DNA from 2 places in the Brevundimonas sp. ALps5 genome. Region 2 is predicted to be linked to the other one. Evidence: predicted binding sites of a transcription regulator. Region 2 holds the regulator's gene; the other holds the start of a gene.

Region 1 (10,450 bases), 280 kb from region 2:
AATGTCGTGGACCTGATGGCGGCGCTCAGGAACAGTCTGAAGGGCTCGGCGGCGGGCAAGGCGCCAGTGAAGAAGACGGCGGCGAAAAAGTCTCCCGTGAAAAAGACGGCGGCGAAGAAGAAGGCGGCGTGAGCGGAATCACGGGATCCCCATCTTTTTCAGCGCGGGTTTCAGACTGACTGCACCGGCACGGAAGTCCGTCCACGGATCGGCCTTCTTCAGCAGGGCCGGCGCCGCGCGAATATTGAACGCCTTGGGGTCCAGCCCCGATTTCACCTGCCCCCAGCTGAGGGGGAAGGCGATGCCGGCGCCGGGGCGGGCGCGGGGCGACCAGGGGGCCACCGCCGTCGCCATCCGGCCGTTGCGCAGATAGTCGAGGAAGATCTTCCCGCCCCGCGCCTTCTTGGCGAGGGTGGTGGTGAAGCGGTCGGGGGCGTCGAGGCGGATGGCTTCGGACACCGCCCTGGCGAAGGCCTTGTTCTGATCCCAGCTGATCTCCGACCGGGCGTCGGTTTTGATCGGGACGACGACGTGCAGCCCCTTGCCGCCGGTCGTCTTGACGAAGGGGTTGAGCCCCAGCGTTTCGAGTTTCGCCTTCACCACCTTTGAGGCCGAGATCACATCGGCGAAGTCGAGGCCGACGTCCGGATCGAGGTCGAAGGTGATCTGTTCCGGCGTCTCCGGAGCGCCGGGTGCGCAGCCCCAGGGGTGCAGCTCCAGCCCGCCCGACTGGCCGATGGCGACCAGACCCCCGACGTCGACGACGGCGACATAGGGTTTGCGCTCATGCACATCGATCAGCTTCAGCCGGGGGTTGGAGCCGGGCATGGCGTGGCGCTGGAAGAACTGCTCGCCGCCGATCCCCTCCGGCGCCCGGATGATCGAGGTCGGCCGGTCGGCGACATGGGGCAGCAGCCGCTCGGCGACGGTCTCGTAATAGGCGACGAGGTCGGCCTTGGTGATGGCGGCCTCGCCGTCATGGGCGGGCCAGAGGACCTTGTCGGGATGGGAGATGGTGATCCCGGCGACGACGAGCTTGCCGGGTTTTGAGGCCGCCGCGACCTTCACCGGGGCCTGGGGTTTGGCGTCGACCTCGGGCGCGGTCTTGTCGTCGCGCAGGCCCTTGAAGGCGGCCTGCCGCAGGGAGCCGCTATCGGTATAGCCGCCGTGTTCGATCTCGGCGACGAGCACGGGCTTCACCCAGTGGATCGTCTCGCCGCCAGTCTTCCTCGGCGCCGGCCCGGCGAACGGACTGCGGTCCGCGGCCGCCGCCTTCAGCGCCGGCAGCAGGGTCTTCAGCAACGGCTCGCCATAGCCCGTCCCGACCCGCCCGAGCGGCCTGAGCCCCGCCTTGTCGTGCACCCCGACGATCAGCGACCGGAACCGCTCGCCCGCCGAGGCGCCGTCCGAAGTCCAGCCGCCGATGACCACCTCGTCGCGTCCCCGGCACTTCGACTTGACCCAGCTGGCCGAGCGCCCGGCGTGATAGGGGGCGTCCAGCCGCTTGGAGATCACCCCTTCCAGATCCATCCGGCAGGCGCTCTCCAGCACCGCCTTGCCGCTGGAGGCGAAGTGATCGACGTAGCGGATCCGCTTCGCCGCCGCCCTGGGGATCCGGTCCAGATAGGCCTGCAGCCGCGCCTTGCGATGCGACAGCGGCAGCGTCCGCAGATCCTCCGCCCCCTCGAACAGCAGGTCGAAGGCGAAATAGATCAGCCCGCCCGTCTCCCCGTCCGCGATCGCCGCCTGCAGCGCCGAAAAGTCGGGGCTCGCGTCCTCCGTCAGGGCGCACAGCTCCCCGTCGATCACCGCATCGGGCCACTTCGCCGCGTCGGCCGCCAGCTCCGGAAACCGGTCGGTCCAGTCCAGCCCCTTGCGTGTCCGGATCGTCGCCCGCCCGCCGCCGGTCGCGACCTGCAGCCGATAGCCGTCGAACTTGATCTCATGCGCCCAGCCGGCGGCCGAGGGCGGATAGTCGGCGATCTTGCACAGCTGGATCGGCACGAAGGCGTGGGGCTTCCTGGCCGTCGACGCCTGGGCCTTCGACGCCTTCGGCTTCGGCGGCGCCTTGCGCCCGGTCGGTTTCGAGGACGTCCACTGCTTCCGCCCCTCGGCGATCTCGGCCATCGTCCGGCCCGTCGTGACCGAGGCGTCGATCTCCATATTGGCGTCGCCCTCGCCGTCGACGGCGTATTCGTCCTTCTCCTTGATCAGCAACCAGTTGTTGCGTTTGGACGGCTTGCCGCGATCGGACTTCAGCCGGATCAGGGCCCACTTCCCCTTCAGCCGCTCCCCGTCGAGCAGCATCTTGACCTGCCCCTTCTGGAAGGCGGCTTCGACGTCCTCCTCCTGCGGCGTCCAGGTCCCGGCGTCCCACATCTGCACCGTGCCCGCGCCATAGTTGCCGCTGGGAATGGTCCCCTCGAACGACCCGTAGTCGAGCGGATGGTCCTCGACCTCGACGGCGAGGCGTTTGACGTGCGGATCCCGCGACGGCGCCTTGGTCACCGCCCAGGACTTGAGCACCCCGTCCGCCTCGATGCGGAAATCATAGTGCAGCCGCGTCGCGGCATGGCGCTGGATGAGGTAGCGGCCGCCGGTCGTGCCCGACTTCGCCTGCTTCCCCTTCGGCTCCGGCGTCTCCCCGAAATTCCGCTTCGCCTGATAGGTCTTCAGCTCGCCCAGCATGATCGTCTCCGCGTCGGGATGGCAACGCTTTGCAACCCATCACGATCCCCTTGAGATCCTCCCCCGGCGGGGGAGGGGGACCGCGAAGCGGTGGAGGGGGCTCACAGCGCACACCGCATCTGGATCGAGCCCCCTCCGTCTCCTCGCAAGGGCTCGGAGCCACCTCCCCCGATGGGGGAGGATCGAATGAGAAGCAAAAAGGGCGGGCCCTTGCGGACCCGCCCTTCTGTTCGTTCAGTCCCGGCTCAAGGCCGGGATGACAACCGGACTTCCTAGAAGTCCATGCCGCCCATGCCGCCCATGCCGCCGCCCATGTCGGGGGCGCCGGCCGAGGCCTTCTTGGGGGCGTCGGCCACGGCGGCTTCCGTCGTGATCAGGATGCCGGCCACGGAGGCGGCGTCCTGCAGGGCGGTGCGGACCACCTTGGCGGGGTCGATGACGCCCATGGCGACCAGGTCGCCGTACTCTTCCGTCTGGGCGTTAAAGCCGAAGGTGGCGCTGTCGTTTTCCAGCACCTTGCCGACCACGATCGAACCTTCGACGCCGGCGTTTTCCGAGATCTGACGGATCGGAGCCTGCAGGGCGCGACGGATGATCGCGATGCCGGCCGTCTGGTCGGCGTTGTCGCCGGTGACGCCCGTCAGGATCTTGGAGGCCTTCAGCAGGGCGATGCCGCCGCCGGGAACGATGCCTTCGTCAGCCGCGGCGCGTGTGGCGTTGAGGGCGTCGTCGACGCGGTCCTTCTTTTCCTTCACCTCGACTTCGGTCGAACCGCCGACGCGGAGAACCGCGACGCCGCCGGCCAGCTTGGCCAGACGTTCCTGCAGCTTTTCCTTGTCGTAGTCCGAGGTCGTGGCTTCGATCTGGGCCTTGATCTGGGCGACGCGGGCTTCGATGTCGGCCTTTTCACCCACGCCTTCGACGACGGTGGTGTCGTCCTTGGTGATGGTGACCTTCTTGGCGCGGCCCAGCATGTCGAGGGTGACGTTCTCGAGCTTGATGCCCAGGTCTTCCGAGATGACCTGGCCGCCGGTCAGGACGGCGATGTCTTCCAGCATGGCCTTGCGGCGGTCGCCGAAGCCCGGAGCCTTGACGGCGGCGACGCGGAGACCGCCCCGCAGCTTGTTGACCACCAGGGTGGCCAGGGCCTCGCCCTCGATGTCCTCGGCGATGATCAGCAGCGGGCGACCCGACTGGACCACGGCTTCCAGGATGGGGAGCATGGCCTGCAGCGACGACAGCTTCTTCTCGAACAGCAGGATGAGCGGCTCTTCGAGTTGAACCTCCATCTTGTCGGCGTTGGTGATGAAGTAGGGCGACAGGTAGCCGCGGTCGAACTGCATGCCCTCGACGATGTCGACGGTGGTTTCGGCGGTCTTGGCTTCCTCGACGGTGATGACGCCGTCGTTGCCGACCTTGGCCATGGCTTCGGCGATCAGGGTGCCGACTTCAACGTCGCCGTTGGCCGAGATGGTGCCGACCTGGGCGATTTCCGAGTTGTTGGAGACCGGCTTGGAGTTCGACTTGATCTCTTCGAGGACGGCGGTGACCGCCTTGTCGATGCCGCGCTTCAGATCCATCGGGTTCATGCCGGCGGCGACGGCCTTGAGGCCTTCCTGCACGATGGCCTGGGCCAGGACGGTGGCGGTGGTGGTGCCGTCGCCCGCCTTGTCGTTCGTCTTCGACGCGACTTCGCGGATCATCTGGGCGCCCATGTTCTCGAAGGCGTCTTCCAGCTCGATTTCCTTGGCGACCGAAACGCCGTCCTTGGTCGAGCGCGGGGCGCCGAAGGACTTCTGGATCACGACGTTGCGGCCCTTGGGACCCAGGGTCACCTTGACGGCGTTGGCGAGGACGTTGACGCCGCGCAGCATCTTGTCGCGCGCGTCGGTGTTGAACTGTACGATCTTGGCAGCCATTGAGGCAGCTCCTTATCTATTGTTTTCGAAGAAGAAGGTCGTCGACGCGGGTGCTTACGACAGCACGCCCAGGACGTCGGATTCCTTCATGATGATCAGGTCTTCGCCTTCCAGCTTGACCTCGGTGCCCGACCACTTGCCGAACAGGATGCGGTCGCCGGCCTTCAGCTCGAGCGCGTTGACCTTGCCGGTTTCGTCGCGAACGCCGGGGCCGACGGAGACGACTTCGCCTTCCTGCGGCTTTTCCTTGGCGGTGTCGGGGATGATGATCCCGCCCTTGGTCTTGGATTCTTCTTCCACGCGCTTGACCAGCACGCGATCGCCGAGAGGACGAAACGCCATCTGCATATTCTCCGGAGTGAGACTCTGTTGTTTCCTCGGTAGCGACCCCCGGACCGGCGTTTTGGCAGCCGGCGCCTGAGAGTGCTAACGCGCCGTGCAAGTAGGGGGGCTGGGGGACAGGGTCAAGGCACGGTTCGATGACGGCGTGTGGAAAGAGCCGATGCGTGAGGGGTACTTGACGTAATGTACTTTGCATCATAAAGAACATTGCAGACGGCGATGGTCGCCGCCGACATTCGGAACGAACGACAATGAAAGCTTCCCTGATCGCTATCGCCGCTGCCGCGGCGGCCACCCTCGCCGCCGGCTCGGCCCTGGCCGGGGACGTCACCGTGACCCTGACCGGCGTCCAGGCGCGTGGCGGCGACCTGCTGGTCGGCCTGCAGACGCAAGGCCAGTTCCTGCAGCACGCCGGGTCCTATGGCGAAATCCTCGCCAACCCGACGGCGGGAACCAAGACCATCGTCCTGCATGACGTGGCGCCCGGCGACTATTCGATCACCGCCCTGCACGACGCCGACGGCGACCGGACGATGAAGCTGGTCAATGGCCGTCCGGGCGAGGGCTGGGGCATGCTGCACGGCGAGACCCTGCGCGCCGCCCCGACCTTCGATCAGGTCAAGTTCACGGTTCCCGCTTCGGGCGACGTCAACCTGACGGTGGCGATGGACTACCCGGCCAACTGATCGGGGCCCCGATCAGCAAGGACCCGGCGGTGGCTCCGTCCGGGGTCTACGAGGAAGAGGCGGCGCCATTCTGGGTGGATTTGGCCCAGGCCGCCTCGACCGTGAGGCGGAACAGGCTGCGGCTGCGGTTGAAGGCGCGCTGGGACTGGACCGTCTCGCTCGCGCTTCCGGCGCGCGCCAGGGCGGCCTGACCGGCGGGGCGCAGGACGTCCAGCGCATCGGCGGGACGCTCGGCCTTCAAGAGGACGCGAGAGAAGTCCTCGGCCCGTTCGGTGGCCTGGGGGTGGCCGGGGGGCATGCGGCGACGCGCCAGATCGAGACCCTGACGGAACCAGGGCTCGGAGGCCGAGGGGCCTTCGACGGCGGCGACGGCGCCGGCCAGGGCGTTGACGGTCCAGCCGATGGCCGGGTGCTCGGGGCCGATGGTCCGGGCCAGACTTTCATACGACTTGCGCAGCAGGGGCAGGGCCTCGGCCTGCCGCCCTTGCGCCTGCAGGTCGCCGGCGAGATTGCCGATCGTGAAGCCGGTGTTGCGGGTCTCGCGGCCCTCATGGACGCGGATGTCGATCACGGCCTGACGCAGCAGGGGCTCGGCCTCGGCGTAGCGGCCCTGACGGTCGAGGTTCCAGCCCAGATTGGCGTTGATGACCGAGGTCTCGAACGGGTCGTCCGCAGCGACCTGAAGCCCCTGCCGATAGAGGGCCTCGGCCTGGACATAGAGCTGCTGGCTGGTGCGGACCTGACCCAGGGTGTTGATGGCCTCGGCGAGACCCGGTCGGCCGTAGTCGCCCTGAAGTTCGAAGGCGGCGATGGCGGCGTCGAGCGCGGCGGCGGCCTCGTCGTAACGGCCCTGGGCGTCGAGGGCGAGGGCCAGTTGCTGCAGGGGATTGCCGTCGGAAGGGTCGCGAACGGCGACGGCCTGACGCAGGTCGACCAGCCCGCCCTCGAAGTCCCCGGCCTCGGATTTCAGACGGCCGCGGGTGGTCAGGGTCCAGGTCTTCATCGAATCCGAGCCGCCGTTTTCGGCGATGGTCACGGCCCGCTCGGCCCAGGGCAGGCCCTGTTCGGGGCGGACGCGGGTCGACCAGGTCAGGGCGACGCCGGCCGCGGCCTCGGCGGCGGCGTCAACATGGCGAGGACTGGCTTCATAGAGGGCCAGGGCCGTGCGCCAGGCGGCCTCGGACTGGTCGGGCTTGGCGGTGTCGAGTGCCCGGGCTTCCAGCTTCCACAGGTCGGCGAGATCGACCCCGCCGCCGCCGATGGCGCGCGACCGTTCCGCGATGGCCTGACGCCGGACTGTCGCCGCCTCGTCCAGCCGCCCGGCGGCGGTCAGGACGACGCTGAGGTTGAAGGCGTCGGTGGCGGCGGCGACCGACTGCCAGCCGACGGCCTTGCGGTGGCCCATCCAGGCCGAGCGGTAGGCGCGTGCGGCGGTCTCCCAGTCATTGGCCGACTGGGCGTCGGAGGCGACTTTCACATCGGCGTCGGCCTGGGCCGAGACGGCGGCGCGGTCGGGATTTCCGGCGAGCGCGGATGAGGCCGCGAGCGCGACCACCAGTCCCAGAGCTGCCCCAATCCCCTTCATCCCCGTATCCTGAACCCGAACGGCGGCGGCGTCGCCTGACGATTCCCGTTCTTCAGGGGGCTGCGTTGGCCAGACGCCAGTCGGCCTGGACCCTCTGTTCGAACAGGGGGCCGGCGCCCTTGATACTGGTGCGCCAGTCGCGACCGCCCGAACCTTGTCCCACGAGGGTCCCCAGCGAGCCGCGCAGTTCGGCCAGGGCCTCGGCCGGGCGGTTCTGGTCGAGCAGGAAGCCGGCGTAGAGGCCCGACTGGTCCAGACCGATCGGATGGGCGGCGGCGAGGCGGGTCGCGGCGATGGTGCGGGCGCGCAGGAACTGGGCCTCCGCCTCGGCCGGACGGTTCAGGGCGGCGAGGGTGCGGCCGTAGCCGCCGAGCGTCTCGACCAGATCGGGGCTGTCGAGGCCCAGACCGGCCTCCTGGGCGTGGAGGCCGGCGGCGAACTGGGCTTCCGCCTCGGCGGGACGGTTCTGGTCCAGCAGGCTGAAGCCGATATTGGCGCGCACGGCGCCGACGAAGGGGTGATCCGGCCCGACGAGGGCGACGGCCAGATCAAGGGCGCGGCGGAACTGGATCTCGGCCTTGCGACCATCGCCTTGCGTATGCAGGAACCAGCCGTAGTTGGTCAGGCACTGGGCCAGAAGGACCTTGTCGCCCGAGACCTCGGCGACCGAAACGGCGCGGCGGTAGAGGGGGGCGGCCTCGCGCGCCCGGCCGGTGCGCCGCAGCGAATTGCCGAGGTTGGACAGGACGATAGCCAGGTGGAAGTCCTTGGGCCCGTGCAGCACCTCGTACATGCCCAGCACCTGTCGGTAGGCGGGGTCGGCCTCGGCGTGGCGGCCCTGGGCGGTCAGGGTGTTGGCGTAGAGGTTCAGACTGTCGGCGGTCTTTTCCTGCACCGGACCGAGCACGGCGCGGCGCAGGTCGTAGGACTGGCGGGCGGCGACCTCGGCCTCCTCGTTGCGGCCCTGGGCGTCGAAGGCCTTGGCGCGGTCGTAGATCAGGGTGGCGATTTCGGCGGCGTCGGGAGCGTCCGCATCGGATGTGGTGCGTCCGGCGCGGCGCAGGGCCAGGGCGCGGTCGAGGTCGGCATGGGCTGACGGATAGTCGCCGGCGTCGATTTTCAGCCGGGCGCGCGAGCCCAGGGGGCGGGCCAGACGGACGTCGTCGGCTCCATAGGCCCGTTCGACCACCGAGGCGGCGGCGTCGAGCGCCTCCATCGCGCCCTTGAGGTCATCGGCGGCGTAGCGGGTCGAGGCGAGGACGATCAGGACCTCGGACGCCTCGACTGGATCGGCGTGCAGCGCGAGGACGCCGGGGACGTCTTTCGGCGTTTCTGGCGGGCTGATCTCCGATCGGGCCGAGATGCGGACGTCTGCCGGTGCAGGCGGAGCAGCAGGACGGGGCGGTGGGGGAGGTGGAGGCGGGGGCGCCGCGACCGGCGGTGGCGGAGGTGCGGGCAGCTGGGCGGCTGGAATCACAGCGCAACCCGCGACCAGGAGGCTCGCCATCACGCCGAATACGCCACGCCTGCGGATCATCGCGCCCCCTTTGAATTCCGACGGTATGCGGCGCGGACGCGGGCGACAAGTCCGGCAAGGCGCGCGCGGCTTTATGAAGATGAACCCCCTATGAACGCGGTGAACCCGGGTCGTTCAGAAGCGGGGCGTTAGAAGGAGACCATGACGTCGGCATCCGCCGGCCCAACCTCTCGCAAGGAGACGCACCATGATGAAGTTTTCGAAGCTCGCCGCCGGCGCCGCGGCTCCCGTTCTGGCCCTGAGCCTTCTGGCCGGTTCGGCCAATGCCCAAAGCTATCGTGACCATCGCAACAACGACGATACCGCCAAGAACGCCCTGGTCGGCGCCGCCATTGGCGGCATCGCGGGCGCCCTGATCGGCAACGGCGACGGCCGCTATGTCGCCGGCGGGGCCCTGGCGGGTGCGGCCGTCGGCGCCGCCGCCTCCTCGAACTCGCGTTATGACGACCGCAACTATCGTGGCGGCTACGGCTACAGCTACGACCGGGGTCCGGACTGCGGCTATTTCCGCGACGGCCGCTGCTACCGCAACGAAGGCCACTGGGAACGCGATCACGGCATCAACAGCCGCGACTACGACCGCGACCGCGGCCGCTATGACCGGCGCGACTATCGCTACGACCGCCGCTGGTAGGTTGTAGCTGAGGGCGGGAAACGGGCGCTTCGGCGCCCGTTTCTGCGTCTGGAGTCTAGCCCAGGAGCCGGGTCAGCAGGCCCGCCGTCGAGGGATCGAGGTCGGCCGAAGGGCCGCCCGCCGCGACGTCCTTGAGAATGGCCTTGGCCAGCACCTTGCCCAGCTCCACGCCCCACTGGTCGAAGGAGTTGATGTCCCAGACCACGCCCTCGACGAAGGTCTTGTGCTCATAGAGGGCCAGCAGGGCGCCGAGGGTTTCCGGTGTCAGCCGTTCCATGACGATGGCCGTCGAGGGGCGGTTGCCGGGGAAGGTCTTGTGCGTGGCCAGACGGTCGGCTTCGGCGGCGTCAGCGCCCGAAGCGAGCAATTCGGCGTGGGCCTGTTCGGTGGTCTTGCCCAACATCAAGGCCTGGCCCTGGGCGAGGGCGTTGGACCAGAGGGGGCTTTCCGGCGCGTCCTCATGGGTTTTGGCCACGATGACGAACTCGGCCGGGACGACCTGCGGGCCCTGATGGATCTGCTGGAAGAAGGCGTGCTGGCCGTTGGTGCCGGGCTCGCCGAAGACGACGGGACAGGTCTGGCGGCTGACGGGCGAGCCGTCGCGATGGACGCGCTTGCCGTTCGATTCCATCTCCAGCTGCTGCAGGAAGGCGGGCAGGCGGCGCAGGGCGTGGGCGTAGGGGGCGACGGTGCGGGCCGGGCGGTTCAGGCCGTCGACGTTCCAGATCTGGGCGAGGGCCAGAAGGACGGGGGCGTTCTTCTCCAGCGGGGCCGAGACGAAGTGATCGTCCATGGCGGCGGCGCCGGCCAGCATCGCCTCGAAGACGTCGGGACCCAGGGCGATGACGCAGGAAACGCTGACCGCCGACCACAGGGAATAACGGCCGCCGACCCAGTCCGAGAAACCGAAGATTCGGCCGCATCCGAACTCGTGAGCTTTCTTGAGTGCGACCGTGACACCGATCAGTTGGCGCGACAGTTTGTCGGTCGGAATCGCTGCGGCGAGCCAGGCCTTGGCGATTTCGGCGTTGGCGAGGGTCTCCTGGGTGGTGAAGGTCT
Region 2 (10,450 bases):
TGATCACCTCGGCCTTCGCCGTCATCGCCGACCTCTATCCGCCGCGCGAGCGGGCCAAGCTGGGCGGGCTGTTCGGCTCGACCTTCGGCCTGGCCAGCGTCATCGGCCCCCTGATCGGCGGCTTCTTCACCGACCTGCCGACCGCCCATCTGTTCGGCTATGAGGTCGCCGGCTGGCGCTGGGTCTTCTACATCAACCTGCCGCTGGCCGGTCTGGCCCTGTTCATGATCCTGGTCGAGATGCCACGCCTGACGCACCGGACGGGCGGCAGGATCGACTTTGCCGGCGCCGCGCTGCTGCTGACCACCTTCGTGCCCTTCCTGCTGGCGCTCAGCTGGGGCGGGACGGCCGGCTGGACCGCGCCGCATATCCTCGGCCTGTTCGCCCTGGCGGCCGTGTCCCTGATCGCCTTTCTGCTGGTCGAGGCCCGGGTCGCCAATCCGATCATCTCGCTGAGTCTGTTCCGCAACCGCACCTTCGCCACGGGCAATCTGTCGGCCTTCCTGATGTTCATGGCCTTCATGGGGATGGTGTCCTTCCTGCCCCTCTATATGCAGCTGGGTCTCGGCCTGCCCGCCACCACCAGCGGCCTGGCCATGATGCCCCTGACGGTCGGGCTGATCCTGGCGGCGACCGCTTCGGGCTTCCTTGTCAACAAGCTCGGGCGATACAAGGTGGTGATGGTCAGCGGCGCGGCCCTGACGACGCTGGCGGCCTTCCTGCTGTCGCAGACCCCTTCGGATGCAAGCCTGTTCGACCTGATGTGGCGCGTGACCCTGCTCGGCCTGGGCCTCGGCCCGGCCCAGAGCGTCTTCAACCTGGCCACCCAGAACGCCGTGCCGCGCGAGCAGCTGGGCGTGGCGACCAGCGCGGGTCAGTTCTTCCGTCAGGTGGGCTCGACGGTCGGCGTCGCGGTCTTCGGCGCGGTCCTGACCCACAATCTGGCGGCGCCCCTGAACCATCGCGCTTCAGCCGAGCCGACCGCACAGGTCCGGACCCTGTCGCTGGCCGATCTGGAGAAGCTGGCCCTCTCCAGCCGGGTTCAGGCCCAGCCCGGAGCCCCAACCGCGGCGGCGGTCGATCCGGCGGTGCGCGAGACGGTCACCTCGGCCATCCTGGGCGTCATCTTCGCGGGCTTCATCGTCTGCCTGCTGGGCTTTACGGCGACCCTTCTGGTGCCCGACCTGCCGCTGACGCCCCGACCCAAGCCGATCGACGGCCATACCCTGGGCGAGGCTCCCGGAGAGCCTCCGGCCGACCCGGCTTAGAGCGAGCCGCCGGCCGACCCGGCCTAAATCGGGGTCAGGCCGCGCACTCCGCCGGTTTCGTCTCGCCGGGTCCGTACATGGCGCAGGAGCGCTCGATCTCGCCCTGGATGGCGGCGCATTCGTTCAGGGCGTTGCAGGGCGGGTGGGTCGCGGGGCTGACGGCGATGCAGCGCCTGACCAGCTTCGCCGAAGCGGCCGCCCCGATGTCCTCGGCGCAGCTCTTCACGGGCGTCGGCGGGACAGGGTCGGTGATCGTGGCCTCGGCCTCTTCCTGGGGCGGGGCGTCCGCGGGCATGGCCGGGGCCGATGTCTGCGCGGCGCTTGCGGCCGGCGCCGCCGCCTTGTCCTCCGGGCCTTGCGACGCCGGAGATCCGCAGGCCGCCAGCGACAGAGCCGCCATCAGCATCGTCAGAGAAGCCAGTCCACGCATAGCCACGCCTCCACACCGTCGGATGGCGCGGACGATGCCCCGATCCGGAGAACATGACCAGCCCCGGCGAATCCCCGGGCGGGGACGCCGGGATCGATCAGGGATCAGGCCTTGAGGGCCGCTTCCAGCGCCGCCTTCTGCTTCACGAACAGCTCGGCGCAGCCGATCTCGGCCAGCTGGAACAGGCGGTCGAACTCGGCGCGGGAGAAGCCGCGCTTCTCACCGGTGGCCTGGATTTCCACGATGGTCCCCGAGCCGGTCAGGACGTAGTTCGAGTCCGCCTCGGCGTTGGAGTCCTCCTCATAGTCGAGGTCCAGCACCGGCTCGTTCTCGAACACGCCGCAGGAGACGGCCGCGACCTGATCGAGGATCGGATTGGTCTTGAGCACGCCTTCGGAGACCAGATGACCCAGAGCCGTGGCCATGGCCACCCAGGCGCCGGTGATGGAGGCGGTGCGGGTGCCGCCGTCGGCCTGGATGACGTCGCAGTCGATGACCACCTGACGCTCGCCGAGGGCCTTCAGGTCGACCACGGCGCGAAGGCTGCGACCGATCAGCCGCTGGATTTCCTGGGTCCGGCCCGATTGCTTGCCGGCGGCGGCTTCGCGGCGGCCGCGGGTGTGGGTGGCGCGGGGCAGCATGCCGTATTCGGCGGTGACCCAGCCCTGACCGGTGTTGCGCATCCAGCCGGGCACCTTGTCCTCGACCGAGGCCAGGCACAGCACCTTGGTATGGCCGAAGGTGACCAGGCAGGAGCCCTCGGCATAGCGGTTGACCCCGGTCTCCAGCGTCACGGCGCGGAGTTGTTCGGGGGTACGGTCGGAGGGGCGCATGGGAAGTCCTAGTCAGTGAAGGCTCGGCTGCTTATCCTGAAACCGTGAGCCTGTATGCCCCCAACCCGCTTCCGTTCGGAACGGCCCCTCTAGGGACCGGGGCAGGACTGTCTGCGCTGGACCAGCGCGCGCGCGACATCTTCCGCCGCATCGTCGAGACCTATCTGGAGAACGGCGAGCCGGTCGGGTCGCGGACCCTGTCGCAGCGCGGCGTCTCCCTCTCCCCGGCCTCGATCCGCAACACCATGCAGGACCTGACCATGGCCGGGCTGCTGGCGGCGCCCCACACCTCGGCCGGGCGGATCCCGACCCATGCGGGCCTGCGGCTGTTCGTCGACGGCTTCCTCGAGATCGGCGACATCGGGCAGGAGGAGCGGCGCGAGATCGACGCCCGTCTGGCCGGGAAGGGTCGGGGCTTCGAGGAGGCGCTGGACGCGGCGTCGTCGCTCCTGTCGGGTCTCGCGGGCGGGGCAGGCATCGTCGCATCCCCGGTGTCGGATGCCGGGGTCAAGCACGTCGAGTTCGTGGCGCTGGGCCACGATCAGGCACTGGCGGTGCTGGTCGGGGACGACGGCACGGTCGAGAACCGGCTGATGCCCCTGTCGGCGGGGGTGACGCCCTCGACGCTTCAGGAGGCGTCCAACTTCCTCAACGCCCGGCTCCGGGGGCGCCCCCTGGCCGAGGCGCGCACCGAGATGCGGACCGAGCTGGACGCGGCCCGGGCCCAGCTGGACGCCACCGCCGCCCGGCTGGTCGAGGACGGTCTGGCGGCCTGGTCGGGCGGCCCGGACCGGGAGCGCTCCCTGATCGTGCGCGGCCGCGCCAACCTGCTGCAGAACCGCGAGACGGCGGCCGATCTGGAGATGGTCCGCGTCCTGTTCGACGATCTGGAGCAGAAGGAACAGCTGATCGGCCTGCTCGACGGGGTCTCGGCGGCCCAGGGCGTGCGCATCTTCATCGGCGCCGAAACGCGGTTGTTTTCACTTTCGGGTTCCGCCGTGATCGCGGCGCCCTATATGAACGGCCGACAGCGGGTCCTGGGCGCCATTGGCGTGATCGGGCCCGCGCGACTGAACTACGCCCGCATCATTCCGTTGGTGGACTACACCGCCCGGGTGCTGGGGCGCATGCTGGACGGACAGGACACTTGAGCGACACGAACCAAAACCCCACCCAGGCCGAGCTCGATGCGATCGAGGCCGAAGCCGACGCCCTCCTCGACGCCGATGCGGCCGCCGGGGGCGATCTGGCGCCGCTGGATCAGGTCATCGCCGAGCGCGACGAGTGGAAGGACCGCGCCCTGCGCGCCGCCGCCGAGCAGGACAATCTGCGCCGCCGCACCGAGAACCAGCTGAATGACGCCCGCGCCTTCGCCATCCAGCGCTTCGCCAAGGATCTGCTGGGCGTCGCCGACAATCTGTCGCGCGCCCTGCAGGCCGCGCCGAAGGACGCCGAGGGCGCCGCCGCCGGTCTGGTCACCGGTCTGGAGCTGACCGAGAAGTCGCTGCTGGGCGCCTTCGAATCCAACGGCCTGAAGCGCGTCGCCCCGGCCGCCGGCGAGGCCTTCGACCCGCATCTGCATCAGGCGATGATGGAACAGCCGTCGGAAACCGTTCCCGGCGGCGCCGTCATCCAGACCATGCAGGCCGGCTATGAACTGTTCGGCCGCACCGTGCGTCCGGCCATGGTCGTGGTCGCCGCCAAGGGTTCGGGCCCCAAGGCCGCCGCGGCCTCGGCCTATGGCGAGACGCCCGCCGCCAACGGCGGATCGTTCGACGGGAAGGCCTGATTTGGCGCTAACGCGAACGACGCGGTTGTTCGCTGCTTGAGCGCGTAACGCGGTTACGCCTGTCATCGAAAAGGTTAAGGTCGGGGCATGTCCCTGACCGAGACCTCCACCGGCCGCCCGCGCGCCTTCTCGGACGTGATCGAGATGCTGGGGCGCCGACCCGGCGAACGGCTGGCGCTGGGCGAACTGGTCGACGCCTTCGGCGACCGGGCCTTCGGGGCGGTGATGCTGCTGTTCGGCGTCCTGAACCTGATGCCCTGGCCGCCCGGCGGCACCACCATCACCGGCGCGCCCCTGCTGTTCCTGTCGATGGAGCTGGCCTGGGGGCGCGAGGCCCTGTGGTTGCCCGGCTGGATGGAGCGGGCCACGGTCAGCCGCGCGACCTTCCGAAGGCTCAGCGACCGTTTCATGCGGGCCATCCGTTTCACCGAGCATCTGTCGCGGCCGCGCCTGCGCTTCCTGACCTCCCGCTTCGGTCAGGGCCTGATCGGCCTGGCCTGCGTCTTCCTGTCAGCGGTGCTGGTCCTGCCGATCTTCGGCGGCAATCTGATCCCGGCGATCGCCATCACCTTCTTCTCGCTGGGGGTGATGCAGCGCGACGGCCTTGCGGTGCTGCTGGGCTGGATCGTGACCGGGATCACCGTCGTCGTCCTCTTCCTCGCCTGGACGATTATCGTCGCCGGCTTCGAGCACGGCTGGGCCTGGGTGTCAGGCCTGTTCTGACGTTTCGTCCGGGCGGGCCGCGATGGCGGGGGCCAGCCACGGGACCGCCAGCAGGCCGAAGACGAAGCCGCCGACATGCGCCTCCCAGGCCAGACCGCCCTTGCCGCCGGACATCAGAACCAGAACGAAAAGGATGCCGAACAGGATCGCGTTGTTGATCACGAAGGCCTTGATCTGTCGCCAGACCTGAAGCGAGCGGATCGGCACGAAGGCGCCGTTCTCCCCGATGCGGGTCACCGCGCCCCACAGGCCGCAGATCGCTCCGGAAGCGCCGACCATCGGCAGCGTCCCGGTCGGATGCAGGGCCAGATAGGTTCCGGCGGCCACCAGACCGGACAGGCCGTACAGAAAACCGTACCGCAGCCAGCCGGAGACCCCGCGACCGAACCGTTGAACGACGATTGGCGTCAGGGCCAGAAGGCCGCTGCAGTTCATCGTCAGATGATACAGGCCCGCGTGGGCGAACATGTGCGTGCCGAGGGTGGACCAGCGGCCCTCCGACAGCGCTTGGGCGGAAAGACCCCAGCGGGCGGGACCGCCGGTGAAGAGTTCCGAAAACGCCACCACGACGAAGACGGTGATCAGAACGAGGGCCGGGGCTTCACCGCCGACCAGATACTCTTTCCAGGTCCGGCGATCCCAGACCGACCCGGCGCCCGCACGGCCGTCGGAGGCGCGTTGCAGCGCCGTCTGTCCGCGCGGGTTCGAAAGGGCATCGTCGGTCATGGCCGGACTGTGCCGAACCTCGGCGGGAAAGCACAGTCCGATTTCACCGTTACCGGGAGGCGTGCGTTCTCACGGTAACGGTCTTGGGGATCATGCGGCGAGAGCCGCCTCGGAAGCCACGATGCGGCTGGCGGCGTGCACGACGGCGGCGATGCGCAGGGCCGTCTGGATCTGGGCGGCGGGGACGGCGTGCTTCTTCAGCTCGCCCTCGTGGGCGTCGAGACAGGCGCCGCAGCCGTTGATGGCCGAGACGGCGGTCGACCACAGTTCGAAGTCGATCTTGTCAACGCCCGGATTGCCCAGGACGTTCATGCGCAGCCGGGCCGGGATGGTCTGGTACTCGGGATTATGCATCAGGTGCAGGGCCCGGTAGTAGATGTTGTTCATGCCCATGATGGCGGCGGCCGACTTGGCGGCGTTCATGGCTTCCGGCGACAGGTGCTCGGCCGCGGCGGCCTCGACGGCCTTGACAACCGGAGCCACGCCGATGGCGTGGGCCGAGGCCAGGAAGGTCCCCCACTTCTGCTGGTCGTTGAGCACGGTCTCGGAGGCGAGCGAGCCCAGGTTCAGGGAGATGTCCTTGGCGTAGGCGGGGATCAGGTCGCGCACGGCGTCGATCGACATGGTCTTTTTTCCTTCGGAAAAAGGGCGGCTACGTTCGCGACGCGGTCGCTCACTGCTTGAGCCGCAGGGATAACAGGTAGATGGGGCGGGCTCGCTCGCGCTCAAGCAGCGAGACGTCGTGCGTCGAGCGGCAGCGCCCTAAAGAAAAGGCGGCGACGGAAAACCGCCGCCGCCCTTCTGTCTGGGTCGAACCGGACCGCTTAGGCGGCCAGGGTCTCGCCGCCGGCGGGGCGGTTGCAGGCGCACAGTTCGTCGGTCTGCAGAGCGTCGACGACGCGCAGGGTGTCGTCCGGCGCGCGGCCGACGTTCAGGTTGGTGACGTAGACGTGCTGGACGACGTTGTGCGGGTCGACGACGAAGGTCGCGCGCAGGGCCACGCCTTCTTCCTCGTTCAGGATGCCGAGCTCGCGGGCGAACTTGCCGCCGTTGTCAGCGAACTGCCAGATCGGCAGCTTGTTCAGGTCGGCGTGGTCGCGGCGCCAGGCCAGCTTGACGAATTCGTTGTCGGTCGAGCCGCCCAGGACGATGGTGTCGCGGTCCTCGAAATCCTTGCCCAGCTTGGCGAAGGCGGCGATTTCGGTCGGGCAGACGAAGGTGAAGTCCTTCGGATAGAAGAAGATGACCTTCCACTTGCCTTCGAACGAGGTCTCGGTCAGCGGCTCGAACGCCGAGACGCCGTTTTCCTCGTGCGAGTTGAAGCCCGGCTTCACGCCGATGATCTTGAAGTTAGGCAGGGTTTCGCCGACGCCGAGCATAAGCAGTCTCCAGTGGTTTGAAATGGACCGTCGGAGGGGGAGGCCTCCGTCGCTGGAGGTCAAATGGTCTTTCGCAGCTGCGAAGTCAAATCGATCATTTCGCGCATGCGAATAAGATGAAACTATAACGAAGGTCAGTCTCGGAAGAAGATTCTTTTATAGATTTGCCAACTACCAATCACAAAGTTTATCGATTTTCCCTGCATCCAGTGTGGGCATAGGGTCCCGTCCTCACCGACGAAGGAGGACGTCATGGACGGCGAAAAGACCCCGAGCCCCCTCAATGATCCGAAGAAGGAGCCTGCCGCCCTGCGTTCGCTTCTGGGCCGCACCAACCGGGACTGGTGGCCCAACCAGCTGACGATGGACATCCTGCACCAGCAGGGCAAGTCGGGCGACCCGATGGGCGACGACTTCGACTATGCCAAAGCCTTCAAGTCGCTGGACTATGCGGCGGTGAAGCGCGACCTGACGGCCCTGATGACCGACAGCCAGCCCTGGTGGCCGGCGGACTACGGCCACTACGGCCCCTTCTTCATCCGCATGGCCTGGCACTCGGCCGGCACCTATCGCACCGGTGACGGCCGTGGCGGCGCGGGCGCGGGTCAACAGCGTTTCGCCCCGCTCAACTCCTGGCCGGACAACGGCAACCTGGACAAGGCGCGCCGCCTGCTGTGGCCGATCAAGCAGAAGTACGGCTCGAAGCTGAGCTGGGCCGACCTGATGATCCTGGCCGGCAATGTCGCCATCGAATCCATGGGCGGGCCGGTGTTCGGTTTCGGCGGCGGCCGCGCCGACGTCTGGGAGCCCGAGAAGGACGTCTACTGGGGCACCGAAGAGAACTGGGTCGGCGACGCGGACAACAAGACCCGCATCCGTCCCGATGAAGGCGCGGCGCTGGAAGCCCCTCTCGCCGCCATTCAGATGGGTCTGATCTATGTGAACCCTGAAGGTCCCGGCGGCGTGCCCGAGGCCCTGCAGTCGGCCCGCGACATCCGCGAGACCTTCGCCCGGATGGGGATGAACGACGAGGAGACGGCAGCCCTGACCGCGGGCGGTCACACCTTCGGCAAGGCCCACGGCGCCGGGGACGCCTCCAAGGTCGGAGCCTCTCCCGAAGGCGCCGACATCGCCCAGCAGGGTATGGGCTGGCAGTCGGGCCACGAGAGCGGCATCGGCGACCACACCATCACCTCGGGCATCGAGGGCGCCTGGACCCCGACGCCGATCACCTGGGACATGACCTATTTCGACATGCTGCTGGACCACGACTATGAGCTGGTCCGCTCGCCCGCAGGGGCCAAGCAGTGGCAGCCGGTCGGCAATCCGGAAGAAACCCTGGCCCCGGCCGCCCATACGCCGGGCAAGCGCGTCCCGACGATGATGACCACGGCCGACATGGCCTTCAAGATCGACCCGGCCTACCGGGTCATCATGGAGAAGTTCCGCAGCGATCCCGCCTATTTCGGCGATCAGTTCGCCCGCGCCTGGTTCAAGCTGTGCCACCGCGACATGGGGCCCAAGGCCCGCTACCTCGGCCCGGAAGTCCCCGCCGAGGACCTGATCTGGCAGGATCCGATCCCGGCTGCGGCGGGGCCTGCCCTGTCCGACGGACATGTGCGGCACCTGAGGCGCTCCATCGCGGCTTCGGGCCTTTCGGTCGCGGACCTCGTCCGCACCGCCTGGGCTTCCGCCGCCACCTGGCGCGGGTCCGATCACCGGGGCGGAGCCAATGGCGGTCGTCTCCGGCTGGAGCCGCAAAAGAGCTGGGCAGTCAACGAGCCCGAAAAACTGGCGCGCGTTCTGGGTGTGTACGAAGGGATCAAGAGCCGGTTCGATTCGGGCGTCCGGTCCGTGGATGATGACGGAACGGTTTCCAGCGATGACGGCACAACCGTCTCCATCGCCGACCTGATCGTGCTCGGCGGCTCCGTCGGCATCGAACAGGCGGCGAAGGCGGCCGGCCATGCGGTGGAGGTGCCCTTCACCCCGGGCCGCACGGACGCCACCCAGGAGGACACGGACGTCGAGGGCTTCGCCGTCCTCGAACCGCGCGCCGACGGCTTCCGCAACTATCTGCAGGTGCGCTTCAGCGTCCCGACCGAGGAACTGCTCGTCGACCGGGCCCAGCTGCTGGGCCTGACGGCGCCGCAGATGACCGTCCTCGTCGGCGGTCTGCGCGTGCTCGGCGCCAATGTCGGCGGTTCGAAGGACGGGGTCTTCACCGACCGCCCCGGCCAGCTGACCAACGACTTCTTCGTCAACCTGCTGGACATGAAGACCGGCTGGAAGAAGGTCGACGGCGAGGGCGACGAGACCTTCGTCGGCACCGACCGGATCACCGACGAACAGCTCTGGACGGCGACGCGCACCGATCTGGTGTTCGGCTCCAACTCCCAGCTGCGCGCCCTGTCGGAGGTCTATGCCGCCTCTGACGCGGGCGAGAAGTTCGTGAAGGACTTCATCGCCGCCTGGGTCCAGGTGATGAACGCTGACCGTTTCGACCTGTGGCGCGCCGATCTGGATCGGGCGGCTTAGGGCAGGCTGAGGGCCGAACCGGATGTCTCCGCCGTGGCGCAGGTCGCGGCGGAGATTTTCCGCACCGTCGGAAACGGCTTCATCGGCTACGCCGATTGATTTTGCGCCCGCGATAGGGAGCGCCTATGTCGGCTTCATGCTCCCGACCCTGCGACAGCTCCAGTATCTGAAACTCCTGGCCGAGCACGCCTCGTTCAGCCGCGCGGCCGAGGCCGCCCATGTCAGCCAGCCAGCCCTGTCGGCGGGGGTGCAGGAGCTCGAGAAGATTCTCGGCGCCCCGGTGGTCGAACGCACCCGGGGCAATGTCCAGCTGACCGCCGTCGGCGCCGAGGCCGTCAAGCGCGCCGAGGACGTGCTGGCCCGGACCGAGGATCTGGTCGAGGCCGCCCGCAGCGCCGGCCGACCCCTGTCGGGTCGCTTCCGCCTGGGCGTCATCCCGACCGTCGCCCCCTTCCTGTTGCCCGCGACCCTGCCGGGGCTGAAGGCGGCCTATCCGTCGCTTCGCCTGTTCATCCGCGAAGATTTGACGCCGCGCCTGATCGCGGGGCTCAAGGCGGGGCAGCTGGACGCCGCCGTCATCGCCCTGCCCTATGAGGCGCACGGCATCGAACACGCCCGTATCGGCGACGATGAAATCCTCGCCGCCGCCCCCGCCGACCACGCCCTGGCCGCGCCGGGCGCCATCCAGCCGGGCTCGCTGAGGGGCGAGGATCTCATCCTGCTGGAAGACGGCCACTGTCTGCGCGATCAAGCACTCGCCGCCT

What was found. The regulator HrcA, encoded in region 2, represses chaperone genes, less so after heat shock. The targets are predictions, from matches to a motif close to GTTAGCANTCNNNNNNNNNGANTGCTAAC.
Region 1: the regulator HrcA is predicted to act here: its motif matches at 5,010-5,038, upstream of groES (co-chaperone GroES).

Annotation. Positions count from the first base shown of each region.
Region 1 is NZ_CM178744.1:1,651,012-1,661,461, forward strand. Features, by position in the region: gene ku (non-homologous end joining protein Ku) at 1-132, shown strand, start outside; gene ligD (DNA ligase D) at 139-2,688, opposite strand; gene groL (chaperonin GroEL) at 2,961-4,607, opposite strand; gene groES (co-chaperone GroES) at 4,662-4,949, opposite strand; gene ACW172_RS07950 (DUF2141 domain-containing protein) at 5,201-5,635, shown strand; gene ACW172_RS07955 (tetratricopeptide repeat protein) at 5,682-7,220, opposite strand; gene ACW172_RS07960 (tetratricopeptide repeat protein) at 7,273-8,757, opposite strand; gene ACW172_RS07965 (YMGG-like glycine zipper-containing protein) at 8,945-9,391, shown strand; gene pgi (glucose-6-phosphate isomerase) at 9,447-10,450, opposite strand, start outside.
Region 2 is NZ_CM178744.1:1,374,964-1,385,413, reverse strand. Features, by position in the region: gene ACW172_RS06615 (MDR family MFS transporter) at 1-1,268, shown strand, start outside; gene ACW172_RS06610 (hypothetical protein) at 1,303-1,698, opposite strand; gene rph (ribonuclease PH) at 1,803-2,531, opposite strand; gene hrcA (heat-inducible transcriptional repressor HrcA) at 2,582-3,682, shown strand; gene grpE (nucleotide exchange factor GrpE) at 3,778-4,320, shown strand; gene ACW172_RS06590 (exopolysaccharide biosynthesis protein) at 4,408-5,043, shown strand; gene ACW172_RS06585 (rhomboid family intramembrane serine protease) at 5,029-5,769, opposite strand; gene ahpD (alkylhydroperoxidase, AhpD family) at 5,860-6,393, opposite strand; gene ACW172_RS06575 (peroxiredoxin) at 6,594-7,148, opposite strand; gene katG (catalase/peroxidase HPI) at 7,401-9,686, shown strand; gene ACW172_RS06565 (hydrogen peroxide-inducible genes activator) at 9,823-10,450, shown strand, end outside.